Linked DNA regions of Candidatus Pseudothioglobus singularis PS1. Each later gene encodes a partner of the first gene's protein in a complex. Links are inferred from orthologs where the notes say so. Each region holds a gene or a part of one and is shown in the gene's direction. Other genes may lie near its edges.

Region 1 (11,777 bases):
ATCAAGTTTATTATGAAAACCTTGATGAGGAGCTAGCTGCTTTTGAAGCTCAACTAGCTGAAGACCTTGCTCAGGCAGAAATTGATGCCTTCAAAGCAGAGTTAGAAGCTGCTCTTGCGGAGCAACAAATTGAAGATGAATTGGCTGCCTTCGAAGCGAAATTAGAAGCTGATCTTGCTGCTCAGGAAATGATGGCTGAGATTGAAGCTGAAATGGCAAGAGCCGCTGCCCTTAAAGCATTCCAAGACAAACTCGCAGCAGATAAAGCTGCCGCTGCTAAATCAACCGCCGCTTATCAATCTAAGCTTGCCAGAGATGCTGAGATGGCTGCTCGAATGGAAGAGCTTGCGATAGAACAAGAATTGGCAACATTTGAAGCAAAACTCGCTGCTGAACAGGCCGCCGCTGAAATGATGGCTGAGATTGAAGCTGAAATGGCAAGAGCCGCTGCCCTTAAAGCCTTCCAAGACAAACTCGCAGCAGACAAAGCTGCTGCAGCCGCTGCAACTGCAGCATACAGAGATGCTCTTCTCGAGGCTGAACTTGCTGCATTTGAAGCCCAAGTTGCTGCTGAAGAAGCTGCTGCTGAAATGATGGCAGAAATCGAAGAAGAAATGGCAAGAGCCGCTGCCCTTAAAGCCTTCCAAGACAAACTTGCAGCTGATAAAGCCGCTGCATCCGCTGCAACTGCTGCCTACAGAGCTTCTCTTGAAGACGAAGTTATTGGAGAGCTAGTCGTTGAAGATGAGGTCATAGTGGTAACTGAGGCAGCTCATGAAGCTTGTAAGCATGCCTTAGGTCTAACAGATGCTAACATAGCTCTTTTCGAGAGTGCACTAGCCGATGGAACTTTATTTAATAAGGGGCCTCAAAGTGCAAATGGAACAGAGTTTGGAGCCTCAAGATGGGATGCATATGCTAACTGCGTAACTAACTATGTGAACCCGTTCTAATTTTGAGTAACCTCTCTACTAGCTTATAATAGAGACTAACCAAGACAGAAAATAAAACCCAGAGCTTGCTCTGGGTTTTTTTATTTATAATCAATGACTATGACTAAAGTTTTTAATTCTTTTTCTATCCTGTTTTTGCTATTATTTTTCTCTAGCGTTGGCTTCGCTGGTGGTGATGATACTTCAGCTCTTCAAGAAGAGCTTGATATGGTTTTGATGGAGGAATTGAACCCATGTTTTGATCAGCTTGAGGGTGATATTAATGATGATAGTAATATCACTTCAGTTATAAAGCTTTCTGGATTAGGCGCCTTCAATCAGGGTGATGAAATTATGAGTTCAAGCAATGTAAAGGCGATTGTTGAATCTTATGATCCAAAAACGAATCAATTAACTTACTATCAAACTGCCAAAACTGGTTTTAGATCTTTTTCAATTGGTGAGAAGTTAGTCGGAAAGGGTTCAAATGTCTTAACGATTGAAGAATTGGTCTTAGATTTTGTAGTGCCATGTTCAGATCTGATTGTCTCAATCGAAGAAGATCCTGGACAAATGATTTTTATCTTTGCTGACTCTGAAGCTGCAATAAAAGCTAAATTAGCCGCCGCTGAAATGATGGCTGAGATTGAAGCTGAAATGGCAAGAGCCGCTGCCCTTAAAGCCTTCCAAGACAAACTCGCAGCAGACAAAGCTGCTGCAGCCGCTGCAACTGCAGCATACAGAGATGCTCTTCTCGAGGCTGAACTTGCTGCATTTGAAGCCCAAGTTGCTGCTGAAGAAGCTGCTGCTGAAATGATGGCAGAAATCGAAGAAGAAATGGCAAGACAAGCCGCACTAGATGCCTTCCTTCTGAAACTCAAGGAAGAAAAGGCTGCCGCCGCATCCTCTACTGCAGCCTACCAGGCCAAGTTAGCTTATGAAAAGAGAGTGACAAAGATTATGGACGACCTATTAGTTGAATTGGAGGACTTTAATTTATCAGGAGAATATAAGTCAACAATTTCTGATGAACTGATAAAGGAAGCAACCATAAAGCTAGAGGAGGAAGCATTTGTTGGAACTATTTCAGGAGAAATAGTAACAGAGGCTATTCATGACTTCTGTAAAGTAAACTTAGGGTTGTCTGAAAGCAACATTGAGCTTTTCAAAAAAGCTTTAGCGGGCGGGTATTTGGGTAATGTTGGCCCACAGAGTAACTATGGAACAGAGTTCACAGCCAACAGGTGGCAAAAATATATAGACTGTGTTGGCTCTAAAAGATAGAGCAAACTTGGGATAGGCTATTTAAATCTCTAGCAATGAGCTTTCTTTATCACTAAGAGCTTTATCAATTGATCCGATATGTTGATCAGTAATTTTTTGGACATTATCTTCTGCTCTATGGGCTTCATCTTCAGAGATTTCCTTTTCTTTTAGTAGCTCTCTAAAGTCAGAGATTGCATCTCTTCTTATATTTCTTACTGCTACTCTTGCACTTTCAGCTTCATCTCTTACAACTCTTACGAGCTCTTTTCTTCTTTCTTCAGTTAGAGGCGGGAGAGGAATCCTCAATACTTGTCCTTGTGTATTAGGGTTCAGGCCTAGGTCAGAGGTCATAATTGCTTTCTCAATAGGGCCAACCATATCTTTCTCCCAAGGTGAAACCTTAAGCGTTCTTGAATCTTCAGCGCTTATGTTCGACACTTGAGATAGTGGAACCAATGCACCATAATATTCGACTGTGATTTGTTCCAATAAAGATGGATGAGCCCTTCCGGCGCGTATTTTACTAAAGTCATTTTCGAGAGAAGATAAAGATTTATCCATTCGACTATTAGCATCACTATGAATTTCATTAACCATCTTTATTCTCCATTTTGACTGACCATCGTCCCAATTGACTGACCATTAATTATATTAGCAAGAGCATAATTATCCTCTAGCATACTAAAGACACAAATTCTGATATTGTTATCTCTGCAGAGCGCAAAAGCAGCAGTATCCATTACTTGAATATTTTGCTCAATAGCTGAGTCAAAGCTGAGTGAGTCAAATTTAATAGCTGATGAATCTTTGAGGGGGTCGCTTGTATATATCCCATCAACTTTTGTAGCCTTAAAGACAATATCAGCACCAATTTCAACTGCTCTTAACGCAGCAGCAGTATCCGTTGTAAAACATGGACTTCCAGTTCCAGCTGAGAAAATAATTACCTTACCACTGGAAAGCTCCTCTTTGGCTTTAGTATGATTAAACGGCTCACATACTCCGCCACCAATTGGAAAGCCTGACATGACCATTGAAGGTATTTTGTTTCTATCAAAGGCATCTGAAAGGGCTAGAGCATTCATAACTGTAGCAAGCATCCCAATATGATCACCAGTGATTTTATTCATTCCTTCTTCTGCTAGGGTAGCACCTCTATATAAATTTCCACCACCAACAACAATAGCAACTTCAACACCAAGATCAAGGGCAGATTGTACAATTTTGACAACCGTTTTAAGCATCTCAGTGTCTATATTTTGACTATTACCTGAAAGCGCTTCACCACTCAGTTTTAGTAAGATTCGACGATAGGAAACCATGTGCTAAGAATTCAATACAAAATTGTGATTTTACACAAGGCATGAGTATAATGAACCCTTTGTCCATCATAAAATTATTGAGAATATGGATTCAATTAGTATCCGTGGAGCCAAGGTCCATAACTTAAAAAATATAGATGTTAGCCTGCCTAGAAACAAGCTTGTTGTAATAACTGGACTCTCTGGATCTGGTAAATCTTCACTGGCCTTTGATACTATTTATGCTGAGGGTCAGAGGAGATATGTTGAGTCACTATCTGCATACGCAAGACAGTTTTTATCACTCATGGAAAAGCCTGATGTGGATCACATTGAAGGTCTCTCGCCAGCTATATCTATCGAACAAAAGGCTACATCACACAATCCTCGATCGACTGTTGGAACCATTACAGAAATTTATGACTACCTTAGACTTTTGTTTGCCAGAGTGGGCTCTCCAAGATGTCCAGTTCATGGCGATGAGCTTCAAGCACAAACTATTTCTCAGATGGTTGACTCTATTTTAGAGCTCCCAGAAGATTCAAAAATTATGATTCTAGCCCCTATTGTAAGAAATAGAAAAGGCAGTCATCTCAAGCTCCTCCAAGAGCTTTCTCACGAAGGTTTCCTAAGGGCTCGCATCGATGGAGTGGTTGAGTTTCTTGAAGAGACTTCTGAGCTCGATGGAAACAAAAACCACACTATTGAGATTGTAGTTGATCGATTAAAAGTAAGGCAGGACATATCGTCAAGGTTGTCAGAGTCATTAGAAACAGCTCTCAATATGAGCTCTGGCATCGTAATTGTGAGCCCTATGGAATCGTTTAATGATTGGAAGGAGCTAACATTTTCAGCAAAATTTTCATGTGTTCATTGCGGCTACTCTTTAAATGAATTGGAGCCTAGACTCTTCTCATTCAATAACCCAGTTGGAGCCTGTGAAACTTGTGACGGTTTGGGTGTAAAAGATGTGTTTGATGAGGAGAGAGTGGTAGCTAATCCTGAATTAAGCCTAGAAGATGGTGCGGTTTATGGGTGGAGTAAAAGTAATGCCTTCTTCTATCAAATGCTCACATTGGTTGGTAACTTTTATAATTTTAGCGTGGCTACCCCCTTCAATGAATTGTCTGACGAGCATAAGCAAATTATTCTTTATGGGAGTGGAAGTCAATCAATTGACTTTTCAAAGATAAAAGGAAGGCGAGGTTGGTCTAGTAGAAAGAAGCCCTTTGAAGGAATTATTCCAAGGATGATGCGCCGATATGCTGATAGCGAGATTCGTTCAGTTAGAGAGGATCTTTCAAGGTACGTAATCAGCAAGCCTTGTGCAAGTTGCCATGGTGATCGATTAAATGCATCAGCAAGGAATGTGTTTATTGATGAAAAAAACATTTCTGATTTGACCAAATTAACAATTGACCAGGTATTTGAATTTTTTGAGACGTTAGAGCTCGATGGCCAACGTGGTGAAATTGCAAGCAAAATTCTTAACGAGATTTCTCAACGATTAAACTTCTTAATTAATGTCGGTTTAGACTATCTAAATCTTGAGCGAAAAGCTAACTCCCTTTCAGGGGGTGAAGCCCAAAGGATTAGACTGGCATCTCAGATAGGTGCGGGTTTAATAGGCGTTCTATATGTTCTCGATGAGCCATCGATTGGTCTTCATCAAAGAGATAACCAAAAATTATTAGACACTTTAACTTATCTCAGAGATCTAGGTAATACTGTTATTGTTGTAGAGCATGATGAAGATGCTATCAGACAGGCTGACTATGTTGTGGATATTGGACCAGGTGCCGGTATTCATGGTGGGGAAATTGTTGCAAGTGGCTCTCCTGATGACGTCATTGCAAACACTAAATCACTGACTGGTGATTATTTAAGTGGACGATTAGAAATTAGCATTCCTAAGAATCGAAAAAAATCAAATGGCTGGCTTGAGATTACTGGAGCAAGTGGTAATAATTTGAAAAATGTAGATTTAAGGATTCCAGTGGGTGTGCTGACTTGTATTACTGGCGTTTCGGGTTCGGGAAAATCAACACTAATCAATAACACACTATATGAACTGGCAGCTCATACTTTAAATGGTGCTCAAACTGATATCGCACCATTTAAAGAGGTAAAGGGAATGGAGCTTTTTGACAAGGTGGTAAACATTAATCAGAGTCCTATCGGAAGAACACCAAGATCTAACCCTGCGACCTACACAGGCGTATTTACTTTAATACGCGATTTATTCGCGCTTACATTGGAGTCAAGATCCAGAGGATACAAGTCCGGACGATTTAGTTTTAATGTTAAGGGTGGAAGATGCGAAGCCTGCAAGGGCGATGGACTGATTAAAGTTGAAATGCACTTTCTGCCTGACGTTTATGTTTCATGTGATATATGCAGTGGACATAGATACAATAGAGAAACCTTAGAAATTAAATACAAAGGCAAGTCAATTGCTGAAGTTTTAGAGATGACAGTTGAAGATGCTCTAGAATTTTTTCAGGCAATACCCAAGATTAATCAAAAAATTCAGACACTAATGGATGTCGGCCTTTCATACATAACGCTTGGCCAAAATGCGACTACACTCTCTGGCGGTGAAGCTCAGCGTATAAAGCTAGCCAAAGAGCTATCTAAATCAGACACTGGTCAAACACTCTACATCCTTGATGAGCCAACTAGTGGGCTTCATTTTCATGATATTAAGCAGCTACTCTCTGTTATTTTTAGACTGAGAGAACGAAACAATACTATCGTGATTATTGAGCACAATCTTGATGTCATTAAAACGGCCGACTGGATTGTCGATTTGGGACCTGAAGGAGGTAATAAAGGTGGTGAAATAATTGCCTATGGAACTCCTGAAGAGCTTGCAATCAATAAAAGTTCATTTACGGGCCAATTTTTAAAAGAGCACCTATAGTAATTAGCTCATGAACTCAATTAATAGCATTGTAAATTCAGTTTTGCCATTGACCTTGTATATTCGAACAGGTTGAAAGTTGTCTTCAACTGATAAATTTAGAGTTAGCTCTAATTCCTCACAATTGACACGAACTGTTTCAATGTCACGATTATTAATAGTGACAGTTTCTTGTCCATCAACAATAAATTTTAGATACTTGACGCCATCTTGATCAACTACCTGGTAAGTAAATTCTGGTTGACTTGGATTATTGAGCATATCATTTGAAAGAGCAAGATAAACACTAAGAGGATCAACGAGGAGACCCGGTTTGATTTCAAATTCCTCACCAGTGCTTGATAATGCGTAATTTTTATCAGTAACAATTGTTATTTCGTAATCCTTTTTTACTTCATCCTTTAGTTTTTCAACAACACTAAAATACTTATTGATAACCTGGCCATCAGTCTCATTGCCAGTACTTTTTTCAGACCTTGAGTAGTCATAAAGAGCCTTCCAAAGAGACTCCGTTTTAGCTTCAGTTGTAAATGTAAACTCACTATCATTCATTTCTAGATTTAGAACGGCTGATCCAATTTGCAGGTTTCCCATTTTGGTGTCTGCATAGAGCTGGTAACTTCCAATATAGGGAGAAAGTGCTAGAGAATTCGTAAATATAAGGCTTAAAAATAGGAGCGCAATTTTTTTCATAAGATTTTTCCGTCCAGCGTTATACATTCTGTATTTAAAAGTTTTAGTCTATTTTGAGTATACCAATGAATCACTCTTGGATAAAGAATATGCTCCTTTTTTAGAACTTTTTGAGAGAGAGAGTATTCTGTATCTATAAAGTCAATTTCAACAATTTCTTGGCTAATTATTGGGCCACCATCTAGCTCTTCTGTTACAAAATGAACAGTTGCACCGTGGTATTTCTCTTTGGCATCAATCGCCTTTCGATGGGTATTAAGTCCTGGAAATTTTGGTAGTAGCGAGGGATGTATATTAAGAATTTTTCCAGCAAAATGATTAATAAATTCAGAAGAAAGAATCCTCATATAACCAGCTAGAATTATGAGACTAATATCAAGTTCATCAATCATTGTGATAAGCTGTTTATCAAAGCCTTCTCTAGATTCGTATAGATTAGGATCAACAAAATGCGTCCTAATACTAGCACGTTCTGCTCGCTTTAGACCAAAAGCATCTTCTTTGTTACTAATGACTGAGCATATTTTGAGGTCAATCTTTCTAGCATTATCAATGAGAGATTGAAGGTTAGAGCCATTACCTGAGATTAAAATGACAGCCCTCATTGCAGCTAGATAAAGACCTGTTGACCTGTCGAGTTGATCACCTCTCCAATAAGCCAGGCATTTTCACCAGATGCATTTAAAAGTCTAATAGCATCATCAGATGATTCTTTTGGGATAATGACAACCATTCCAACACCACAGTTAAGCACTCGATACATTTCGTTAATATCTATATTTCCCTCATTTTTAAGCCAGTTAAAGATTTCTGGCATATTCCATGAATTTGAATCGAGTTTTGCTGCTAAATGATCAGGAAGCACTCTCGGTATATTTTCAAGAAGGCCACCACCCGTTATATGAGATATTGCATGAACTGGCAAACTTTGAATAAGCGAAAGAATTGATTTAACATAGATTTTGGTAGGCTCAATTAATAAATTGAGTTGCTCTTGAGTTGGCTTCGTCTTTTCCAAAACCTTTCTGATTAATGAATATCCATTAGAGTGAGGCCCAGAAGAGCCAATTGCAACAATATGATCACCTAAATTGACCTTTGAGCCATCAATGATATGATCTTTTTCAACAATTCCTACACAAAATCCAGCCAAATCATATTCTTCACCATTATACATGCCAGGCATTTCAGCAGTTTCACCGCCAATGAGCGAACAGCCAGAGAGGCGACATCCCTCACCAATTCCCTCAATAACAGAAGTAGCTATCTTGGTATTCAGAGAACCTGTAGCATAATAATCTAAAAAGAACAAAGGCTCTGCACCTTGAACAATCAAGTCATTAACGCACATTGCTACTAAATCAATACCAATCGTATCATGTTTTTTAAGCATCTCTGCAACCATAAGCTTTGTTCCAACACCATCCGTACCTGAAATTAAAACTGGGCTTTTGTATCTATCTAAAGGAATTTCAAACATTGCGCCAAAGCCGCCTAGGCTAGATAAAACGCCAGGTCTCAAAGTTGATTTTGCAATGGGTTTAATCTTATCAATGAGCTGATTACCTTTGGTGATATCAACTCCCGAGTCCTTATAAGTCAATGATGACATGTTGTTTTTCCGTATAATTAAGGTCTTAAAAAATGGATTAAATCAAGCAAAATAATGAGCTTTTCGATGCTACCCAATGCGCTTTCAATAATACGCATTATTTTAACAGTTCCCATAGTTATAGCGCTGCTAAAAGAGCAGTATCTTCTGACAATGCTGTTATTTTTAGTTGCAGGTATTACTGATGCTTTAGATGGCTGGATTGCAAAACAGTTTTATATGCAGTCAAGACTGGGTTCGATTATAGATCCGGTTGCTGATAAGATCCTGCTAACTTGCACCTTTATAACTCTTTATTGGGTCGAAGTTTTACCATTATGGCTACTCATGATTATTTTTGTTCGTGATGTTATTATCATTGCTGGCGCATTGGGTTATTTTCTTGGAGAGGAGAGTGCTGATACTGACTTGTTAGAACCAAGCCTCATTAGTAAAGTAAATACTGTGTTACAAATTACTCTAGTTTTATACTTACTGCTCATTGAGCTGTACATTGGAATAGATGGCATGCAAGAGATAGTCTTTGTCATAGTGGCAACATCAACAGCCCTAAGTGGGGCAGATTATGGCCTCCTCTGGGTTAAGAAATTCATCTTGCAAGAGACAAAAAAATGAATCAACTTGGCTTGCCAATTAGTCTCAACACATCCATGCTTCTGGAAAGTTTTATTGCAAATAAAGAGCTCTTAAGGTTAATAAATCAACTATTTCTTGATGAAAATTCTTCAGAGGTCTTTATTTATGGAGCGTCAGGTCAAGGCAAGACTCATATCCTTCAAGGAGCAGTATTGAAGGCTTTGGAGATAGATAAAAATGCTATTTATATTGACTGCAATGAGTCATTTCCTGAGCATATTTTGGACTTTATTGATCAAGTACATTTTATTAGCTTTGATAATGTCCATTTAATTTCTAGAAAGAATCAAGAGATATTTTTTGATTTATATAATCAAGCGAGACAGAGTCAAATTGTAATCCTGACTAGTGCAGAGAGCCTGCCATCTGACTTGGAAGTGATGAAGGATATCAAAACACGACTTAGTTTAGCTGCTGTTTATAAGCTTGAAGAGCTTAATGACGAGTTAATAATGAGAGTAATTGATAGTCAGATGAGTCAGAGAAACTTATCTATTAACTCAGGCGTTTATGAATACTTATTTAAAAACTATTCACGAGATTTAAAGTTACTACTAGCAACATTGAATGATTTAGATAAAGCGTCTCTACAAGCTAAAAAAGCTATTTCAATACCCTTTGTTAGAAAATTCTTGAACTTACATAATCACTAAATATAAAATATTTTGCTAAAATTATCTCTATTTAAGAAATATAAATATCTTTTAATATAGAAAATATTAATTTATAGAATATTTTACTATAATCCACAAATCAACTAATTTAACAGTATCGCCTGACACGTATTAATTTTTATGGATCACCTTCCTATTTTTATCAACATAAGAAAAAAGCCTTGCATAGTAATAGGAGGTGGAGATATTGCTCTCAGAAAAATTAATCTACTATTAAAAGCGCAGGCCAAGGTTGACTGTATATCACCATTATTTTGCAAGGATATAAAAAATCTTTCTATGGATGGGCATATAACCTTAATTAACAAAAGTTTTGAACAAGCAGATATTAAGGATTACTCAATCATTATCGCAGCAACAGATGACAAATCAGTTAATTCATTGATTTCTTCAATCGCACAAGATAAAAAAATTCCAGTCAACGTTGTTGACTCACCAGAGTTATCAAGCTTCATAATGCCCTCAATTGTTGATCGATCTCCCTTAATTATTGCAGTGTCCTCATCTGGCAAGGCTCCTGTTTTAGCTAGAATTATTAGGGCAAAATTAGAGACAATCATTCCAAGTGCCTATGGCATATTGGCTGATATTGCAGGTGAATACAGACAGAAAGTTAAAGATCGTTTTTCAACAATCAAGGACAGAAGAGCTTTTTGGGAAGCTGTATTTTCCGGTGTTATTGCTGAAAAGGTTTTTTCAGGTCGAATTAATGAAGCAAAGGAAGACATACAAAGGCAGCTTGATGATTCAGTAGAGATGGATTTAGGTGAGGTCTATTTGGTTGGAGCTGGACCAGGAGATCCTGATTTACTCACCTTTAAGGCTTTGAGATTAATTCAGCAGGCTGATGTTGTTCTTTATGATCGCCTAGTTTCTAAAGGGGTAATGGAGCTGGTTCGAAGAGACTCTGAGCTTATCTATGTTGGTAAAAAGGGCGGCAGTGACAAATCAACTAAGCAGGTTGACATTAATGATCAACTGGTTGAGCTTGCAAAGACAGGTAAGAGGGTTTGCCGTTTAAAAGGCGGCGACCCTTTTATTTTTGGAAGAGGTGGTGAAGAGATAGAATCTCTATCTGAGCATGGGATACCTTTTCAGGTGGTCCCAGGTATTACTGCCGCGTCCGGTTGCTCTTCCTATGCAGGTATTCCCCTCACCCATAGAGACTATTCTCAGTCCTGTAGATTTGTAACTGCGCATCTAAAGAATGGCACAACCAACCTCCCATGGGAAGAGTTCATCATTGATCAGCAAACTATTGTTTTCTATATGGCTTTGAGTGGCGCTAAATATATCTGTGAAAAACTCATGGAACATGGGATGGATAAGGACATGCCTATTGCTATTATTGAAAAAGGAACGATGCCTGAGCAAAAGGTTTATATTTCATCGCTGATTGAATTACCAGCTTTATTAGAAAGAGAAGATATTCATGCACCAACCCTGATGATTGTGGGTGAGGTTGTCAAGCTCAATGAAAAGTTGAATTGGTATGGCAATTAAATAATTAAATCTATTTCTTAATAAAAAAACTTTAATATATTTGGGTATAATTCAGAATTCTTCGCGGGAGTGGTGGAATTGGTAGACACGCTGGATTTAGGTTCCAGTGTCGCAAGACGTGAGAGTTCGAGTCTCTCCTTCCGCACCAAAAACCAATCAATTTAAAGAGCTCTTAGGAGCTCTTTTTCATAATATCCCAGATTATATTAAGTTCACTCTCACTAGGCTTGATAAGAT
Region 2 (12,459 bases), 1.1 Mb from region 1 along the record:
TCCTTTTCATTCTCAGTTAATAAAAGTGCATCGTCAATTGAAGAGACAACTTCACATTCAGGAATTATTATTTTTGTGTTGCGAGTAATGACAATATTTCGTCGATTGGGTAATGGCCGTCCAATTGAATCGTAGGTCTTCCTTCCCATCAATATAGATTTACCCGTTGTGATTTTTTTGAAATAGGCTAAGTCGGCAGGCAAGTGCCATGGTAGTTGATTATCCTTACCAATCAGCCCATTGTTATCCATTGCAACTACTATTGATAAGCCCATTAATTCAGCCCGATTGAAGTAAAATATTAGATTATTTTACAATTTTTAAACGCGCAGTGTCACTCATTCTAGCCTCATCATCTCCATTCAGAAGAGCTATTCTAGATAAACTAGGTTTGCCTTTCGATGTCATTGCTCCAGAGATTGATGAAATGAGAAAAGACAACGAGTCTCCATTTGATTTAGTTGTTCGCCTTTCTAAAGAAAAAGCTCTAGAAGTAGCTAAAACTCATTCAGGTCTAATTATTGCCTCAGATCAAGTCGCCACTTTTGATTCTGGCGAAAATGGAGCAGATGAAATTTTAACTAAGCCTGGTACTCATGAGAATGCTTTCTTACAATTAAAAAAAAGCTCTGGAAGGAATGTAAACTTTCTCACAGGATTAGCGCTCCTGAATACAGACACCTCAGAAATGCAGCTTCATGTTGAATATTACAAAGTAAATTTTAAGATACTTTCAGATAGTCAAATCTTAAATTATTTATCTAAAGAGGATACTCTCAATTGTGCTGGCAGCTTTAAGTCCGAAGGTCTTGGTATAGCATTATTTAACAGTATGGCGGGTGATGACCCTAACAGTCTTATTGGTTTGCCAACAATTCAATTAATAAATATGCTCGCAAAGGAAAATGTTCACGTCTTATGAGTATTGTCTATCCGCAAGAATCTGGGTCATTTTCCTCTGACTTAAAAAAAAATTATTGGGGATCATTATTTGGGTCCTCAGAAGCTCTTGCACTTATAGAGCTTGCAGAATCAAATCAATGTGTTGTTCTCTATATTGCGAGAGACATTGCACATCATGATGAAATTAAAAAAGCGCTTTTATTTTTTAGAACATCTATAGATATATTAGATTTTGATAGCTGGGAAGTGTTAGCTTTTGATCACTTCTCACCTCATCCTGACATTATTTCATCAAGGATTCATACCTTATCCAAATTATTATCTATCGACAGTGCAATTGTTGTTACAACACTTGAAACGCTCTCCCAAAGATTGTGCCCAAAGGAATACATTAATCAGTACAGCCTAAATTTAAAGACTCGACAGAGTCTTGAGATTGATTCATTTGTTGAAAGCTTAATTAAAATTGGATATAGAAGAGTAACAACTGTAATGGAGCCAGGAGAGTTTTCCATAAAAGGCGCACTGATAGATCTGTACCCTATGGGCGCAGCAAATCCATTCAGAATTGACCTTTTTGATAATGAGATTGATTCTATAAGGTCCTTCGATCCATCCACCCAAAGATCTATAGAGGTGATTGAGGAAATTCACCTTTTGCCAGCTAGAGAATTTGCTTCCGATAGTGCCAGCATTAATATATTCAAGGAAAACTATCTGTCTGAGTTTGGAAATACTGATGGCTTTATATATACAGAAGTCAGTGAAGGAAGATACCCTGGAGGAATTGAGTTCTATTTGCCATTATTCTTTAATGGAACAAATACTTTGTTTGATTACATTCCTAATAACTCAATGATTGTTTATCAAAAAGGGCTTGATGAGTTACTAGAAAATCAGAGTATTGAATTATTATCAAGGTTTAATTATTGTCAAAGTTCACTGGAAAGACTTCCCCTTCCAATCAATAAAGTTTTCGTGGATAGTAATGATTTTTTTAGTTCACTCAATGAAAAAAAACTAATACAAATACAGACTTCAAAAATACAGCAGAAGACAGGCCTTAATTTTACATCCTCAATACTCCCACCCCTCAAAATTGAAGCTCAAGCAAAAAACCCACTTAACAAATTAATCAAATTTATTGAGGGTTTTGAGGGAAGGGTCTTAATTGTATGCGAATCGGATGGAAGACAGAGCGTTTTAGTAGATTTGTTATCGTCATATAAACTGAATCCCACTCAATGTTCTGATTGGATTGATTTTATTAATCACAGCTCAAAACTCTGTATTACAAGTGCAAGTCTCAACGAAGGTGTTGTATTTAAAAAAATAGCAATCATTTCTGAGAATAATTTATTCGGTAAGGATGCTATTAAGCAAAGGCGTAGACGGCGAGCTAAACATAAAGATTTTGATGAAGCGATAAAAAGTTTAGTTGAAATTAAACTTGGAGATCCAGTTGTACATGAACACTATGGAGTGGGGCGATACCTAGGACTTGAAAGCAGAAGTTTTGATGAAAATCAACAAGACTTTCTCTCTCTAGAGTATGCAAATGGATCAAAATTAATGGTTCCAATAACCAGCCTTAATTTGATCTCAAGATATTCTGGTGTGAGCTCTGATCACGCACCTCTTCACAAACTTGGAAGCCAGCAATGGATAAAAGCAAAAAGAAAAGCAGCTGAAGCACTCTATGATGTGGCAGCCGAGCTACTAGAAATCTATGCTAAGAGACAATCTCAAAAAGGATTTTCTTATCCAGCTCCCAATGACTCTTATAGTTCTTTTGTCTCAAGTTTTAAATTTGAAGAAACACCTGATCAGCTTAAAACAATGGATGATGTTCTACTTGATATGCAGTCTGATAGGCCAATGGATCGATTAGTTTGTGGTGATGTCGGTTTTGGGAAAACTGAAATTGCAATGAGGGCAGCTTTTCTAGCAGTTGAATCTGGAAAGCAAGTAGCCATTCTAGTACCCACAACCCTATTAGCTAATCAGCATTTCCAAACTTTTAATGATCGTTTTTCAAAATTTCCCATTGTTATTAAATCTTTATCTAGATTCCAAGATGCGAGAGAACAAAAACAAATCAAGCTGAATCTAAAGGAAGGAAAAATTGATATTATTATAGGAACTCATAAACTGATCCAAGGTGACATTAAATATCAAAAATTAGGACTTATTATTATTGATGAAGAGCATCGATTTGGCGTTAAACAAAAAGAATCATTAAAAAAAATCCGTGGTCAAAGTGACATATTAACAATGACTGCAACCCCTATACCACGCTCCTTAAATATGGCCCTAGGATCTTTAAAGGAACTTTCAATTATTGCCTCACCTCCTGCAAAAAGAACAGCAATTCAGACTTTTGTAGATCAGTGGAATGACAATACAATAGTTGAAGCATGCTCTAGAGAGATTCATAGAGGCGGTCAAATCTTTGTTGTTCACAATGACATCGATTCTATAGACAATATGGCTGAGTCATTAAGAGTGCTTATGCCCAATTTAAAGATTCGAATTGCTCATGGTCAAATGCCAAGCAAAGAACTTGAACAAATAATGACTGATTTTTATCATCAGCGCTTTCAAGTCTTAGTATGCACAACAATAATAGAGACCGGAATAGATATCCCAAGTGCAAACACCATCATTATAAATAATGCGCAAAATTTTGGTCTTGCTCAGCTTCACCAATTAAGAGGAAGAGTTGGACGCTCACATCACAAAGCATATGCATATCTCGTCATAAAATCTCATCAATCTATTACTGAAAATGCCAAGAAACGTCTTGATGCAATTGCATCATTAGAGGAACTCGGCGCTGGCTTTATGTTGGCCAATCATGATTTAGAGATAAGGGGTGCAGGAGATTTATTAGGAGAAAATCAAAGTGGGAAAATTTCAGAAATTGGCTTTAATCTTTATCATGACTTATTAAAACGAACGATTCATGCCATTAAGAATAATAAACAGCTAGATATTAAAGAAGCACTTACTGAAGAGGTTGAGATTAACCCTGGTATAGCTTGCATTATTCCAGATACCTACCTTCCAGATGTTCATGAACGATTAATCCTCTATAAGAGAATTGCTAGTGCGAATAATGAGGAAGAATTGAAAGATCTTAAGATTGAAATGATAGACCGTTTTGGTCTTCTTCCAGACTCAACAAGTAACTTGTTCGAATCCTCCTCATTAAAAAACTACTCAAATGATATCGGTGTTTTGAAAATTAATATTTACGATGATAAAGCTGAAATTACTTTAAATGAAAAGAATAGTATCGACGCATCCAAAATTATTGGCCTTATCCAAACGAAACCAACCCAGTATCAATTAAAAAATCAAAATACTATCGTTATTAATGAATCTATGGAGCCTGACATGTCAAGAATTAGAAAGATAAGCAAGCTACTCAGTGCAATCGCTTAGTGTGATTAAATCAAAGAAATGAGGAGATGAAAAAGAGTCAAATACGCTATACCATTGGCACACTTTTGGGCGAAAAATACTTAATAGCTGGAACAATTACCAGTGCTGCAAAAAATAATACGACTAAGCAACCTAATAGGTCTCCGATTAGATAATTTTTTATAAACACTGTCGCGTTGATTTGCTCCATGGCTGCGTCTTTGGATGCGATATATGAATTTATAAAGAAAGAGCTAATGGTATTAAATAAAGCAGTAAGAATTGCTAAGAAAAGTAGGTGCTGAAAAACTACCTTACCCCCATCAAAAAAATTTGATAATTTAAAGAATTTCATACTAGCAATGGCAATTATTGGCGCAATCACAGCTGCAATATTTTGAACTATTGTATCTTGCGTCATCATCATCGGCGCAGAGTGAAACCAAACATCTGCAAAATGTGTTGCCAATAATGCTGCTAGAACAACTTTATAGTCAAACAATAAGAAACACAATGACATAGCACCTAATGGAAGCCAAATTAGGTTTCCAATATAAGGATAAGACGGTCCATTAATAAAGGTAGCAAATATAATAGCCAAAAAGGTAACAATTTGCGGCTGCAAAAATATTTTTAGATTATGGTATGTTGACTCACTTTTCTCAACATTTAAAGTCATGTCTTCTCCTACGCTTTTTAAGGTGTCGTTTCGATGCCCCTCACCTTTTTATATTCTCGCCTTTATATTGGCCTTGAACTTCTCCACTCTTATTAGTTCAAATTAAACAACTTACAAGCAAAACAAAAGCTTTTTTGCAAAAATGAAGTCGCATGATTTAACTTATTTCTAATGCAGAATAAAAAAAATACTAAATTAAGTCTACTCTAAATTTTCTAAATTTTAATATTATTTTTGAAAAGACAAAATCATCTCCCTCTTATCTTCAGAAGATTGATTTGCGCTAATAATACTATTTGATGTTAGAAAAAGAACTGCCCTTTTAATAGTGGATAAAGAATATTTTGAGAAGTATGGATCATTTTTAATTGAAGTAATCGTAACATGAGTATTAGAGGTAATATAAGAGAACACTGCTCTTTCTACTTCCGAGTAACCACTCAAACCAAGCTCTTTTTCACACTCATCAAGGGCCTGTCTAAGTTGGAATAACCTGTTAACCGCTTTTTTCATTTACTACCTCAAGCAATATATAAAGAAATTATAAATTACGTCACTTAATTAATTTAGTGCAAGTATACAATAATTTTGTACACCTGGAAAATCAATAAATTTCAATGAGTACTTACTTCTAATATATCAAGTATTTAGAGATTAAATTGTTGTTTGAGACTAATATACTCAATTGCTTTAATTCTTGGACCAAATTGACTTACAACCCTTGAAGAAGCGGCATTAGCAAAATCAGCAGCCCAACCAAAGTCCTTGCCCTGACCTAAAGCAAACAAAAAAGAGCCTGCAAACATATCCCCTGCACCATTCGTATCGACTGCACTTGCCATTACCCCAGCAGTTTGTATTAGACGAGTTCCATCAAAAACTAAGGATCCACCAGGTCCCCTAGTAATTGCAAAAGTCTTTGCATATTTTTTTAACTCCTCTGCTGCAGCCTCAATTGTGTGTGTCCCAGTGAAACTTCTGGCCTCATCCCCATTACAGAAGATGAGATCAAGACCATCATCGCCAATAATAGTTTTAATATTTTCAGAAAAAACTTCTACCACAAATGGATCAGAAAGGCTTAAAGAAGTTTTAACTCCATTTTGTTTAGCAAATTTCATAGCATCTCTTGCAACTGCAGTTCTTTGATCATCAGTGACTACATAGCCTTCTATGTATAGCCAGTCTGAGCTTGCTAAAGCTTTTTCATCAACTTCTCGATAAGAAAGCTCAAGGCTTGCTCCTAAATTTGTATTCATAGTTCTTTCGGCGTCTGGCGTAACCATAACGAGGCACTTGCCTGTTACCCCATTTGAAGGCTCTACCTGATGAAATTCAACGCCAGATTTGTTGAGGTCTTTAGCAAAGAAAACACCGACCTCATCATCTGCAACTTTACCCGAAAAGAATGTAGCAGAGCCAAACTGACTGGCAGCTACAACAGAATTACAGGCAGAGCCACCACAACTCATCTTCACAGGGATGCGCTGTGTTGTTAGAGAGTCAATCAGATATTTTTGTCGCTCTTCATCAACAAGTGTCATTAGGCCTTTACCAATTTCGTTATCACTTAGAAATGAGTCACTCACAATAACTTCTGTATCAACAATAGCTGCGCCAATGCCATAAATATCATATTTTTTCATTAACTTAGAACTCCAAATTGATTAATAAATAATTTATACTTTGAGTAGAGCTGGAATTGGAAAACTCACAGACTCTTCTGTACCACCGAGCTCGATAACTTCAGATCCACCATTAGACACTAGAAATGAAACAACCTCCTGAACCAATATCTCAGGCGCTGATGCTCCTGCAGTTATGCCAATAGAACTAATACCATCAAGCCATTCAATATCAATATCCTCAGGACTATCAATTAAATAAGATGGTTTACCTTTATTATCAGCAATTTCTTTAAGGCGATTTGAATTTGAAGAATTTTTTGACCCAATTACAATAAGGATTTGAGAATGCTTAATGACCTCTTTAACTGAGTCTTGACGGTTTTGAGTTGCGTAGCAAATATCACTCTTTTTAGGGGACTGAATATTAGGAAATTTTACTTTCAAGGCATCTACAATCTCATTTGTATCATCGACTGATAGGGTAGTTTGAGTTGTGAAAGAAATATCTCTGTCTTTTTGCAGATCTATTTTCTCAACGTCACTTATTGATTCAACCAAGGTGATATTATTATTTTCAGTTGCCTGCCCAAGAGTTCCTTCTACTTCGGGATGCCCAGCATGTCCAATAAGAATAACCTGATGATTATATTTTTGGCGACGTGTTACCTCTTTATGTACTTTTGTAACGAGTGGACAAGTAGCATCATAGATGATAGCGGAGATACCATTAGTCTCTTTTCTAACAGCTTGCGATACGCCATGTGCACTATAAATGACCACACTCCCACTTGGAACCTCAGAAATTTCATCAACAAATATAGCCCCTTTATTTTTAAGGTTCTTTACAACATATTTATTATGGACTACTTCGTGACGAACGTAGATTGGAGGTCCATGTTTTTCAATGGCACGCTCAACAATCTCGATAGCGCGATCAACTCCTGCACAAAAACCCCTCGGATTTGCTAAATATATCTTCAAAATTTAATACACAATAGTTAAAAAAAATTAACTAGCTGATGCTGGATGAAGCGCAGAGAGTATTTGAAAAATTTTATTTCTAAGCTCTGATCGAGGAACAATCATATCAATAGCACCCTTCTCAAGCAAAAATTCACTTCTTTGAAAACCCTCTGGTAACTCCTCACGAACCGTCTGCTCAACCACTCTCGCTCCTGCAAAACCAATTCTTGCGTTTGGCTCTGCAATTTGTATGTCACCGAGCATCGCAAGACTAGCAGAAACACCTCCCATCGTTGGATCAGTTAAAACTGAAATGAATGGTATTTTATTATCAGATAGTAACTTCACCGCAAGAGATGTTTTAGACATCTGCATTAATGAGAAAAGTCCTTCTTGCATTCTAGCACCACCACTTGCCGAAAAACAAACTAAAGGCTGATTATTCTTGATAGCTAGATGAGCCGCTCGAACAAACTTTTCACCCACTACGGAGCCCATTGACCCGCCCATAAAGCTAAAATCAAATGCAACTGTGACAATTGGCATGCCCTTTAAAAAACCAGATTTTGCAATGAGTGCATCTTTTTCTTTAGTCTTTTTTTGTGCATCTTGATAACGATCTTTATATTTCTTTTGATCTTTGAACTTAAGAGGGTCGACTGATTGAATATTTGGAGCTATCTCAACTTGATTCTCCATATCAAGAAAATCTTGAATGCGCCTTCTGGCAGAAATTCTTAAATGGTGATTACACTTTGGACAGACATATAGAAGGCGTTCAAGTTCCTCTTGATAAAGAACCCTATTGCACTCAGGACATTTGCTCCAGAGTCCTTCTGGAATATTTTTTTTAGCATTCTTGCCAATCGATGGCATTATTTTTTCTAACCAACTCATACTATGCCTTAGTTAAGTAATTGCACTCGAGATTTCTTTTGCTAAATTTCCAACTTTGGTAACCATTTTATCCTTATCAGATGCGAGCTCTTCGACAATAGAGACAAGGGCACTTCCAACTATCACTGCATCAGCATTTTCACCAACCTGTTTTGCAGTGTCAGCATCTTTTATACCAAAACCAACACCCACTGGAAGTTGAATATAATTCCTCATTCGTTCAAGGTGATAATTGACCGAGTCAATATCAAGATTTGCAGCGCCAGTTACCCCCTTGAGGGAAACATAATAAATATATCCACTGGCTATTTTCGAAATTTGCTCTAAGCGCTCATCTGTCGTTGTAGGGGCAACCAGAAAAATTAAATCAATCTTATATTTATCCAGCTCCTGTTTAAGATCTGCAGCTTCTTCAGGCGGCATATCAACAACCAAAATGCCATCAACTCCAGCCTCGTCTGCTCTAATAGCAAACTCTTTGTAGCCATAGACTTCAATAGGGTTGGTATAGCCCATCAAAACGATACCTGTCGTCTGATTGTGCTCTCTAAACCTCTCCACTATTGCAAAAACAGAATCTAAGTTGATACCGTCTGCAACTGCTCTTTCATGTGACTTTGCAATGACAGGCCCATCTGCCATTGGATCAGAGAACGGCATTCCCAATTCGATAATGTCGGCGCCACTATCAGCCAAAGTGAAGACAAGAGCCTCACAGCCATCTAACCCACCATCACCAGCAGTAATAAATGGAATGAAGGCGGTCTGATCTTGATCATCAAGTTTTTTAAAGATATTAGAGATTCTTGACATATTGTTATTATTATTATTTATTACGAAATTTTAACATAGAGAGACTCTCACTCTATTTAAGTGATTTTTTATTTTGAGTATGAATGGACCGCATCAACCAAGGCCTTCATACTTTCAGGATTAACATCTGGAGTGATGCCATGCCCCAGATTAAATACATGTCCCGTTGAGCCTTGAAACTGATCTAAAATTTTATGTGCTTCACTTTTGATAACCTCAGCTGATGCATAAAGTACAGATGGGTCAAGGTTACCTTGAAGGGCAACTTTCGAGCCAATCCTTCTTTCTGCCTCTCCAATTTCAACTGTCCAGTCAATACCAACAGCATCGCAACCAGTTGCAGCAATTTGTTCAAGCCATGCGGATCCGCCTTTTGTAAAAAGCGTAACAGGTATTGTTTTGCCTTCGGGGTTGCGGTTAATTCCAGCCACTATTTTTGACATATACATTAATGAAAAATTTTCATAACTGGCTTTATTTAAAAGACCACCCCAGGTATCAAAAATCATAACTGAGTCCACACCAGCCTCGATTTGAGAGTTAAGATAGTCAATAATTGTGTCAGCTAGAACATCTAAAAGTTGGTGCATATGCTTTGGATTTTCGTACATCAATCCTTTAACCTTTGAAAAGGTCTTACTGGAGCCGCCCTCAACCATATAAGTTGCAAGCGTCCATGGACTTCCGCTAAAGCCGATTAGTGGAACCCTTCCTTTAAGATTTTTTTTGATAACTGATACGGCCTCACTGACATAAGATAAATCTTTTGATACGTCAGGCTTAGTTAATTGATTAATTTCTGAAAGTGAGCTCAGCGGGTGAGAAAATTTTGGACCCTCCCCTTCAACAAAGTGTAATCCAAGTCCCATTGCATCTGGAATAGTCAAAATATCAGAAAAGAGAATGGCTGCGTCTAAATCAAAACGCTCTAATGGTTGAAGTGTAACTTCACAGGCCAAATCACTTGATTTACATAGCGTTAAAAAATCACCCGCTTTTTTTCGAGTTGCTCGATATTCGGGCAAGTAACGACCTGCTTGTCTCATGACCCAAATAGGGGTTCTGGTGACCTCTTTTTTTAATAACGCATTAATGTAGTCAAAAGCCATTATGTTGTCTCAAAATAGTTGATTATATCAATTTTAAATTTTAATCTGAAGTTTCCTTTTGACACAAAAAAAGCCACATTTGTGGCTTTAAGAGTCAATCAATTTGAATTTAACGTTTGAAAGCGCCGTAGCGAGATTTGAACTTCTCTACTCGTCCAGCAGTATCCATAATCTTTTGCTTGCCTGTGTAAAAAGGGTGACAGCTTGAACAAACATCAAGATGAATTTCGTCTTTACCTGAAGTTGAGCGAGTCTCGAATGAGTTACCACAACTGCACACAACTTTTATTGTTTCATATGAAGGGTGAATATCTGTTTGCATAGCCTTATATCTTCAAGTTTTTCAAAAAGTGGGAATTATATACTATCTCTCTGCTGGGGTAAATGTTTTAACAGTTAATGCATGGAGCTCGCCGCTTTTAATTTCTTCCTTGACAAGACCCAAAACCATACGCTGTCTTTGCAGCAAAGACAAACCCTCAAAGACAGGGGATACTATAACAGCAGAGCAATTACAACCATCTCCCTCCATTGTTACATCTGAACTTTCAAGTCCTGATTCGAGCTTCAATTGAACTTCTTCTAGTGTCATAATTTTTAATGTAATATTTTGAAATAATTATACGCTCTAAGCACTAAAAATACCTTTGAGTGTAAAGAAAAACAAGATCGACATTATTGCTCCAGCTGGCAATGTAATTAACCAAGATAGAAATATTCTATTAACAACTCTCAGGTTCAATGATGCTACGCCCCTTGCAATACCCACACCAAGAACAGCACCAACAAGTACCTGAGTTGTTGAAACTGGAAGCCCCGTATAAGAGGCAAATACTACTGTTGTTGCAGCGGCAAGTTCAGCAGAAAAACCTCTACTTGGCGTTAGCTCAGTAATATTTTTACCGATCGTTTTCATTACTCTAAAACCAAAGGTTGCAAGACCAAAGACGATTCCACCACCACCTACTAACAATATCCATGAAGGGAGTGCGCTTTTTGAAACAATTTGCCCGCCCGACTCAACAATACTATAGACCGCAGCTAATGGGCCAATTGCATTTGCAACATCATTTGATCCATGAGCAAAAGCCATTGAGCAAGCTGTAATTACCATCAGTCCGCCAAATAGTTTCTCCATATTTGCATAGGAGAACTCATTATCATCTTCGGGGTTGGTTTTAATTCGCCTAATAATAATTGCGGCAATGATGGCTGCAAGAATTCCAACTAAAGTTGCAATCATCATGCTTGTTGGAAGGTCCTTACCGAGATGTTTTAAAGAGTCAACATGCTTGAGTCCTTTTAATAGAGTGACCAATGAGAGGACAAATCCTACAAAAAAAACGTAGAAAGGGAGGTATTTTTTTGCATTTTCAAGTGGCTGCTCTGTATCTATTACTAGGCGCTGTAAGCTTTTAAATATCAAAATAGCCATTGTTCCTGCAATAAGTGGTGAGACCACCCAACTTGCAATAATGGCATACACTTTATCCCATGATACAGCCTCTATACCAACTCCAACTGCTCCAAAACCAACGATTGCACCAACGATTGAGTGTGTTGTGGATACTGGCCAACCAAGAGATGAGGCAATTAAAAGCCAAGTCGCTGCAGCCAATAGAGATGCAAGCATTCCATATACTAATAATTCTGGATTATTTGTAAATGCTCCTGCATCAAGAATACCTTTACGGACAGTTGCAGTGACCTCTCCACCAGCCAAAACAGCTCCTGCAAATTCGAAAATGACTGCGATAATGACAGCCTGTTTGAAAGTTATAGCACCAGAGCCAACAGAAGTCCCCATTGCGTTTGCAACATCATTGGCACCAATGCCCCAGGCCATAAACAGGCCAAATCCAATAGCCAACATGATAAGAATATCTCTATTTTGAACGATAATTTCCATTGTTAGCCCCCTACTTTGTCAACATAACTTCAAAACGCGATCCAACCTTTTGGGCAGCATCAGCAGTCTCACCAAGCCACTCTATGGCTCGATAATAAAACATTACATCTATAGGTGGTAATTCGGCCTCAA

What was found.
Region 2: the proteins of uvrA (region 1) and mfd are in contact, whole or in part, in a crystal structure (PDB 4DFC), measured with the Escherichia coli proteins. The link is inferred for Candidatus Pseudothioglobus singularis PS1 from one-to-one orthologs.

The regions. Positions count from the first base shown.
Region 1 is NZ_CP006911.1:392,437-404,213, forward strand. What follows is about bases 3,273-6,622. They hold uvrA (excinuclease ABC subunit UvrA), read left to right. Parts: upstream 3,273-3,605; coding sequence 3,606-6,422; downstream 6,423-6,622. Other genes in these bases: pyrH (UMP kinase), read right to left, coding at 3,273-3,520; W908_RS02020 (DUF3108 domain-containing protein), read right to left, coding at 6,426-6,622. Outside these bases: W908_RS01995 (coiled-coil domain-containing protein), read left to right, coding at 1-953; W908_RS02000 (hypothetical protein), read left to right, coding at 1,053-2,216; frr (ribosome recycling factor), read right to left, coding at 2,238-2,795; more of pyrH, read right to left, coding at 2,798-3,272; more of W908_RS02020, read right to left, coding at 6,623-7,115; purN (phosphoribosylglycinamide formyltransferase), read right to left, coding at 7,112-7,720; purM (phosphoribosylformylglycinamidine cyclo-ligase), read right to left, coding at 7,726-8,727; W908_RS02035 (CDP-alcohol phosphatidyltransferase family protein), read left to right, coding at 8,794-9,342; W908_RS02040 (HdaA/DnaA family protein), read left to right, coding at 9,339-10,016; siroheme synthase CysG, read left to right, coding at 10,158-11,540; W908_RS02055 (TetR/AcrR family transcriptional regulator), read right to left, coding at 11,713-11,777. UniProt on the Escherichia coli protein: The UvrABC repair system catalyzes the recognition and processing of DNA lesions. UvrA is an ATPase and a DNA-binding protein. A damage recognition complex composed of 2 UvrA and 2 UvrB subunits scans DNA for abnormalities.
Region 2 is NZ_CP006911.1:1,538,597-1,551,055, forward strand. The notes cover bases 519-4,550. They hold mfd (transcription-repair coupling factor), read left to right. Parts: upstream 519-918; coding sequence 919-4,350; downstream 4,351-4,550. Other genes in these bases: W908_RS07775 (Maf family protein), read left to right, coding at 519-922; W908_RS07785 (hypothetical protein), read right to left, coding at 4,397-4,550. Also shown: folA (type 3 dihydrofolate reductase), read right to left, coding at 1-275; more of W908_RS07775, read left to right, coding at 332-518; more of W908_RS07785, read right to left, coding at 4,551-5,008; W908_RS07790 (hypothetical protein), read right to left, coding at 5,237-5,521; W908_RS07795 (adenosine kinase), read right to left, coding at 5,656-6,654; ispH (4-hydroxy-3-methylbut-2-enyl diphosphate reductase), read right to left, coding at 6,688-7,617; accD (acetyl-CoA carboxylase, carboxyltransferase subunit beta), read right to left, coding at 7,645-8,496; trpA (tryptophan synthase subunit alpha), read right to left, coding at 8,509-9,309; hemE (uroporphyrinogen decarboxylase), read right to left, coding at 9,378-10,418; rpmE (50S ribosomal protein L31), read right to left, coding at 10,528-10,740; W908_RS07825 (BolA family protein), read right to left, coding at 10,783-11,010; W908_RS07830 (inorganic phosphate transporter), read right to left, coding at 11,047-12,327; W908_RS07835 (TIGR00153 family protein), read right to left, coding at 12,338-12,459. UniProt on the Escherichia coli protein: Couples transcription and DNA repair by recognizing RNA polymerase (RNAP) stalled at DNA lesions. Mediates ATP-dependent release of RNAP and its truncated transcript from the DNA, and recruitment of nucleotide excision repair machinery to the damaged site.